DNA from 2 places in the Mesobacillus subterraneus genome. Region 1 is predicted to be linked to the other one. Evidence: riboswitches for the same ligand, from Rfam matches in the RefSeq annotation. Region 1 holds a riboswitch; the other holds the start of a gene.
What was found. A riboswitch is a leader RNA that binds a small molecule or an ion and turns the genes downstream of it on or off. The one in region 1 is predicted to bind cyclic di-AMP.

Region 2: it holds a riboswitch for cyclic di-AMP, as region 1 does, so the genes downstream of both, LC048_RS20220 (TrkH family potassium uptake protein) here and LC048_RS02115 (TrkH family potassium uptake protein) in region 1, are expected to answer to the same signal.

Annotation. Positions count from the first base shown of each region.
Region 1 is NZ_CP129019.1:428,160-432,172, reverse strand. It holds gene LC048_RS02120 (potassium channel family protein) at 1-424, opposite strand, end outside; gene LC048_RS02115 (TrkH family potassium uptake protein) at 438-1,778, opposite strand; cyclic di-AMP (ydaO/yuaA leader) riboswitch at 1,961-2,102, opposite strand; gene LC048_RS02110 (diacylglycerol/lipid kinase family protein) at 2,407-3,048, shown strand; gene LC048_RS02105 (diacylglycerol/lipid kinase family protein) at 3,014-3,304, shown strand; gene LC048_RS02100 (hypothetical protein) at 3,339-3,590, opposite strand; gene LC048_RS02095 (sulfite exporter TauE/SafE family protein) at 3,713-4,013, opposite strand, start outside.
Region 2 is NZ_CP129019.1:3,880,858-3,884,870, forward strand. It holds gene LC048_RS20205 (PadR family transcriptional regulator) at 1-212, shown strand, start outside; gene LC048_RS20210 (DUF1129 family protein) at 217-984, shown strand; gene LC048_RS20215 (hypothetical protein) at 1,191-1,454, opposite strand; gene LC048_RS20220 (TrkH family potassium uptake protein) at 1,561-2,910, opposite strand; cyclic di-AMP (ydaO/yuaA leader) riboswitch at 2,999-3,147, opposite strand; gene LC048_RS20225 (DUF4179 domain-containing protein) at 3,773-4,013, opposite strand, start outside.

The DNA of each region.
Region 1 (4,013 bases):
TAAAGTTCAAAACATTTGGTGATGCCATCAGCTGATGGGCGACTCTCTCCCCCATATCCCTTTCCGGGAAAATGACCTTGTCGGCTCCTACCTTGAACAATACTTGCGCATGGTGTTTGTTAAGAGCCTTGGCAACGACATTGGCAACTCCCATCTCTTTTAAAATAAGTACCGTGAGGATACTAGCCTGAATGTCATCCCCAATCGCTACAATGACAGTATCAAAGTTCCTTATCCCTACTGCCTTCAATGTTTGCTCATCCGTTGAGTCACCGATTACTGCATGAGTGACATGTTCTTTGTAGTCCTCAATATGTTGTTCACTTTTATCAATCCCCAACACTTCGACTCCTTCATTGTATAAAGTCGTCGCTACACTTGATCCGAAACGGCCCATGCCGATTACTGCGTATTGCTTTGCCATAAAAAACATCCTCCTACCCAATCATCACTTTCCCAGCCGGATATCGATAATGATCCTCTTTTCTTCTTTTCGCTACTGCAAATGCCAGTGTTAGCGGACCAACTCTGCCCGCGAACATGGTAATCGTTATTAATATTTTTCCGTATGATGACAGTTCTGGCGTCAAGCCCATTGAAAGTCCTACTGTTGAAAAGGCTGAGACTGTCTCAAAGAATATCATCAAAAAATCTTTTCCTGGTTCAGTGATGGTCAGCATCATTGTAATTAAAATCACTAAAAAAAGCGCAATCATTGTAACCGTCAATGATTTGGAAATGATGCTATGCTCCATTCTTCTGCCAAAAAAAGTGACATCCTCCCTGCCGCGAATTTGTGACTTGACTGCACCGATCAAGACGGCAAATGTCGTTGTTTTAATCCCGCCGCCTGTCGATCCTGGAGACGCCCCAACAAACATCAGGAAAATAATGAAAAACAAGGTCGATTGCTTCAGGTCCGGAATATTCAATGTATTGGATCCCGCTGTCCTTGGGGTGACAGCCTGATAAATTGCACCAAATATATTACCAGTCATTGTTAACGGCTTCAAGGTGGATGGGTTGTTAAATTCAAGAATGAAAATCAGGAGAGCTCCTCCGAATACCAGAACTCCCGATACAAATAAGACGATTTTTGTATGCAGGGAAATTCTTTTCGTGCTTCGATATTCAAACAGCTCATTCATGACGATGAACCCAATCCCTCCTAAACTAATAAGAGCAATCATGGTGAGATTGATAATCGGGTCTTCAGCATAGGCAGTGAGCCCGTTGAATCCACCCATCAAATCAAATCCAGCATTATTAAAATTAGAAATGGCATGAAAAAAACCAAAATAAATCGCTTCTCCTGCAGCCATTTCCTGTGAAAACCTCAGTGAAAGAATGATTCCACCAGCAATCTCGATCACCGCTGTAAAAAGAAAGATTCGTTTGACAAGCCTGACAATCCCTTCTACAGTCGCGTTATTCAATGATTCCTGGATGATCAGCCTTTCTTTAAATGAAATTCTTTTTCCTAAAATAAATGCAAATAAAGTGGCGAAACTCATGAAACCCAATCCGCCAATCTGAATCATCGAAAGGATGACCATTTCCCCGAATCTTGTGAAGGTATCACCGGTGTCAACTACGACAAGCCCTGTTACACATGTTGCGGAGGTTGCAGTAAACAATGCATCCAAAAACGGAAGTCCTTTCCCATTTACTGTTGAAGATGGCAATGACAGCAACAGTGTCCCTAAGAAAATAATTGCTCCAAACCCAAAGACAAGAACTTTCGGTGGGTCCAGCCTAAAAAATATTTTCCTGCGCATGATCCTTCCTTCTTTCCTTAGTATGAGGAATTATGCGTCTAATATTTCTATTCAGGGATTTTGTTCATACTGGAATTTTAAAATAGGCGACATATCTAAAATACAGCAAAACAAAAAAGCCCCCAGAGGCTAAAAGATTGCAGCCTTGTGGACTTATCAAAATTCTCGTCGCACAAGCTTCATCTTCCTCTTCTGCAACGCTTACGGAGTTAGCTGTCGGATTAGGGCTCAGAATAGCCCCGCCTAATATTAGGCCTCACCCCAAGTGGATTGCCTCCACAAAGTTGGTTCCCCCGCTCCAATCGGATTCAGCGATTTAGAAATATGAAACTCATTAAATTTTCGTTCAGAAATCTGAAACTGTTGTAATCATACTCCTGCGGCATTCCATTGTAAACACGAAAAGGAAGCCAAAAATGACTCATTTTATTCAATTTAATCCAATATTGATGACAAATCTTCGTTTCTCTTACTGAATCGCTGTTTTTCTTTGTTTTTCATTTTGGGCATAAGGATGACTTTCACTCCAGCGCTCGCGGTTTATAGCCATTCATTTAAAGGTAAATAATAGGGTTGATATTGTTAGTTTTAAATGTTTTGCAAACATTTTTTTTGGGAGGTTAGCGGGATGAAAGCCATGATTATATTAAATCCATCGTCAGGAAAAGAAAAAGCGACTGACTACGCTGAAAAAATAGAGGAAACCTTACAGGATAGGTACGATGTTATCGATATACGGAGAACCGAGAAAGAAGGCGACGCTTCTGCATTTGCTACTGAGGCCTGCATTGGTTTATACGATGCGGTCATTGCAATGGGGGGAGACGGGACAATCAACGAGGCCATTAATGGACTTGCCGAACAAGCCCACCGGCCTGCTCTCGGCATCATCCCACTCGGAACGGTCAATGATTTTGCCAGGGCACTCAGTATTCCGCTTGATCCCTATAAAGCCATTTCAATTCTGGCTGAGCAAAACCTCAAGCCTGTGGATATAGGTAAAATCAATGAGAATTATTTCGCCAATGTTATAGCATTAGGGGCCCTTGCAGAAGCTTCTTACAATGTAAGCCCTGAACTAAAAACCAGACTTGGTTCGCTTGCTTACTTTATGGAAGGGGCAAAATCTTTCTTACATGGAGAGGCAATCGATTTATGTGTCGAACACGAAAACGGTAGATGGGAAGGGCATACGTTCCTGTTGATCGCCTCCCTCACGAATTCTGTCGGCGGGTTTGAAGATCTGGCCCCCCGAAGCAAGCGTGAATGATGGAAAGTTCCATGCTTTTATAATCAAGAAGATGTCCGTCCCGAAAATCGCGTCACTCATCCCATCGCTTCTGAAGGGTGAATTGGAGGAAAGTGAAGAAGTTGAATATATCCGGACCTCCTTCCTTAAGGTAACTTCTGACAAACAGCATGTGGTGAACATCGACGGTGAAGAAGGCGATCCATTGCCTTTCAATGCCAAAGTCCTACCTGGACATGTTGATGTTTTTGTTCCTTTTAAAAATGAAAAAAACTGAGCGGGAATGTAATCCTTGCTCAGTTTTTTCGTATTTACTTCATACTAGAATTAAAGTTATAGAAGAACTTAGCTGTGATTGAGCCATCTTCGTTTTCCTTGATGTCCGTTACGTGAATACCAGAATCAGCCGGTGTTGCACCATAGCCCTTCCAGAAGTAGTAAGAACCTGTGTGGTACTCGGCAGGCACTTGTCCTGGCATGTCACCAACCGGCTCATCACCGTCAGGATATTTAGCCAGCAATACGAGCACAGGAACATAGCCTGTTGCTTCATTGTATGCCACATGATTAGGCTCTTCAATTGAAACCTGTCACAATAACGATGTTTTCTTGACAGCTATAGACTTCCTACCTTTTATCTAAAAAAACAAGACTTCGCAGGAGCGAAGTCTTGTTTAAATATATCCTACAGGATATCCATCCAAATCTTAATCGCAGTACCCAAAATCAATACTGCAAGAATGTACTGAAGGATCTTCGTATTTACTTTCTTACCTGCATTGGCACCGAGTGGTGATGCGATTAGACTCGCTACAACCATGATCAATGCTGGCCAGAATTCTACCTGTCCCGTGGCAAGTTTACCTACTGTGGATCCAATTGAAGAAATGAATGTAATGGCAAGTGATGTTGCTATTGTCATTCGAGTAGGGATTTTCAACACAACTAGCATGATTGGTACGAGCAGGAATGCACCAGCTGCACCT
Region 2 (4,013 bases), 1.3 Mb from region 1:
ATTCTTTTAGCGAAGGAACGATATATCCCCTTCTGCTGCGAATGCAAAAGGAAGGTCTGGTGAGCACCACCTTAAGGAAATCGACTGCCGGACCGAAACGGAAATATTATTCATTGACGGAAAAAGGCGAGCTGGAATTGGAGCAATTCATCAACCGCTGGACACAATTGAGCTCCTCGGTGAACAATGTTTTGAATAAAAGGGGGAATTGACAGAATGGTTTCAAAACGAGCGGAACAATTTTTAGTAGAACTGCGGATGTACTTGATTTCAAAAGGAAAAAACGACAAGGAAATTAATGAAATTACCGAAGAACTTGAGGTTCATTTGATGGAGGCGGAGGCTGAAGGGAAAGATGTCAGCCACATCATTGGCTACAGCCCGAAGAATTATATGAAAAGCATTGGTGAATCCATGAAAACCGATTATCGCGAGCTCGCGGGTTTGGTTCCTTTGATGATCCTGCTGATTTCGGCCTATTTAAGTATCGGTCCTGCAATCGAAGGAACTTTTTCCGTATCACGAGGGACGATCTGGTTTGCGCTCATCATCACCACGGTAAGCTTCCTAGGCTATGGCTTGTTCTTGTTCAAAATAATGCCAAGATTCTTTCAATCTAGATGGGGGTATGTTTTTATTTTCTGCACCTCCCTGATTGTGACAGGATTAATGGTAGTCTTCATGTTTTGGTATAGAGCACAAAACTTCGAAGCCGTTTTCGTAGCAACGCCAGTGCAAAACAATCTGATTATTATCCTTTGTGCCGTCATTTTCATCGGTGCAGCTCTCTACACCAAAACCTGGTTCACCATACTGATTCCTTTATTTCTCTCTATGGGTCCGATTGCAACAAGACTCCTACCAGAAGAAACAAACAATGACCCGCTTTACATCACGATCACCATCCTAGTCTTTTTACTCGCATCAGCAGTGGCCATCGGCATCTTTATTTTTCAGAGCAAGAAAGATCAGAAAAAGATTTAACGTCTAAGAAAAGCGCAAGCGCCTTGTTCAGCCCCGACAAGCGCTGGAGGGGCCTGCCTGTGAAGTCGTTCTTTGACTTCATTGGCAGGACCGAAGCGACTCGAGGGGCTAGGCGCTGGAGCTGGACAATTCTCAAAGTGAATATATGCTTTCTTATTCAGTAAAAAAGGAGCTCAACTTCTAAGTTGAACTCCTTTTGTTTACTATTAAACCTCATATTCAGGATAAATCAATTCATTGTCTATAAAGATCCTGCATTCAACCGTAATAGCACCACCGAGACTGACCTTGATATTCTGGTGTGCTCCTTCACTATTTTTGATTACCCCATTTAAAGTCGCTCGATCAAAGGCAAACCCAAGATTCTGGTCCTGTAATTTGCCGTCCACATAGAGTTTTTCCCCACTAAACCAGGTATTCTCCACTTGTATATGATGCCCTTTATATGTAACCTCAAATACTTTCTTCATTTCCATCCCCCTATCCCTTGTTTTATATACGGATAAGGAGACTGGAAGTTCCATGAAAAAAGGAAGCATCGGGTAACTTTCCTTCACCCAATACTTCCTGAAACCTCTATCCAACAATCAATCTTTCTTTCGGATAATGGCATTTTGGCTCTAGCTTTCCGCGGTTGAACAGGAATATGAATGATAGAATCCCTATTCTTCCTATAAACATCAAAGAAATAATGACAATCTTTCCTGCCGTGCTAAGTTCAGGAGTGATTCCCATCGACAAGCCGGTCGTCCCGAATGCTGAACTGACTTCGAACATGATTTCCATCATCGTGAAGTTTTCAGTCGCGTTCATGATCACCACAGCGGCGAAACAGAGCAGCATCGCCAGAAAACTAACCACTACCGATTTCCGGATATCTTCCTCATGCAGCTCCCGTCCAAACACCTTGATTGCATTATGCCCTTTTGCAAAATTGATGATCAGTAAAATAATGACCGCAAAAGTAGTCGTCCTTATCCCGCCGCCAACAGAACTTGGCGACGCTCCAATAAACATCAAAAAGCAAAGAAGCAGTAAGGTAGGATTAGAGAAATCACTCACATTCATAGTAGCAAGCCCGCCATTTCTAGTGGAGGACGATTGAAACCAGGCATAAAAAAATGATTCATGCCAGTTATAGTCCTTGAAAAAATGATTATATTCAAAAAGCAGAATGGCAAATGTACCGAAGAACATAAGCGCAAAGAATGTTAAGGTGGTCAGTTTCGTATATAAGGAAAAATGTGATCGATTGTGTTTTTTACGATTCAAAAAGAACTCCTTAACTTCCACTAATACCGGGAATCCAATCGCACCTAAGGTTAGTAGGATGATGTTCACGGTTTGCACAAAGTAATCATGCGCAAAAGGAATCAGCGAACTTCCTGTAATGTCAAAGCCAGCATTCGTCGTTGCACTGACCGCTGCAAATAAGCCTTGGAGATAGGCTTCTTGCCATGTCGGGAAAAAACGAAGAAAATAGGTGCCTAATATAAGGGCCCCCACCGCCTCGATCAAGAGGATGATAGCCAATATTTGTCTCATGAGCTTGACCAGACCTGACATTTGAGACTGATTTTGGTCGGTCATGATTAACTGCCGATCTTTAAGACCGATCCTCCTGCGTAATATCATCCAGAAAAACGTACCAAGCGTCATGATCCCAATACCGCCAAACTGGAGGATGAACATTAATATGAAAACGCCCGGTGTACTAAAGGTGTCCGGTGTCGATACCACCGCTAGCCCTGTCACACTCACCGCACTGACTGCCGTGAATAAAACGTCAATCAAAGTCCAGCTCACCCCAGGCTTGAGCGCAATAGGGAGACTGAGGAGCGACGCCGAGATCAATACAGCAATGACATAAAAAAACACAATGATTTGCGCAGGTTTCAGCCAGTTCCTTTTTAAAATTTTCGCCAAGATTTACCCCTTCTTACTTTGTCAGATTAATTTTCAAAAACACAAAAAGACCATCCCTAATAAGAATGGTTAATGTTCATATCATCAACCCTTCTCTCTTCACGGCTTACGGAGTTAGCTGTCGGATTAGGGATTGAGAGTATCCCTTTTTAGCTTCAATCACTAAAATTCACCCCAAGATAAAATAGCTTTATCAAAATCGGTTCCCCCGCTCAAAAGATTCAGCATAAAGGCTTTTTATTAAAATGAATAAGTATAAATTACTCCTATCGCTTAAGAGTGTCAATCTCTTTTTAAAAATCACATGGACGTTTCATATGTAAATTTCAGTAAACACCTGAATAACAAGCAGAACAAAAAGCGCAAGCGCCTCGTTCAGCCCAGACAAGCGCTAGAGGGCCGACCGGTGAAGTCGTTCTTTGACTTCACCTGAGCGGACCGTATAGCCGACTGTTCAGAAACGCAGAAAACTGGAGACTCCGACAAAGAAGCGCTTTTTGCTTCTGCCGGCGGAGTTGAAGTTTCGGAGTTTCTAGGAGGCGACACTAGACTAGCGTCTCGAGGAGTTAGGAGCCGCAGCTAGCCAAGCGACTCGAGGGGCTAGGGGCTAGGCGCTTTTAAAAAATACATGTTGTTTTCCACACTAAATAATTTTATAAATACCTAAACAATAAGAAAAGGCACTGTTTGAAAAAACAATGCCCTCGCTTTATTTTGCAGTGAAGTGATCTGAAAAATACAACCGGAATTCGCAAATCACTGATAAATCTACAATCTAGTGTTCAAAGAGAATGACTAACATTGTAAAGTAGCTTGCTTCATTGCCACCCCTCTATTCCTGACCCTGATCCATACACACCAACTAATCAACCGGAATCTCAATCTTATGATTGTAGTTTTTCACATAATGGAACCCTTCGATGAGCAGATCCTCTGGCATGGACTTCGTATCAAAGACCATCGTCCGCTCACTGGTGAATTTATCTGTATTTCTGTCCAATCTCTGGCCAATCGTTGTTTTTAAAGGAGTCACTTTGTCCCCACTTTGAATAGAAACGCCGTCAAGCAGTAGGTTCCAGTCTGTTTCAATCGTGATTTCAATT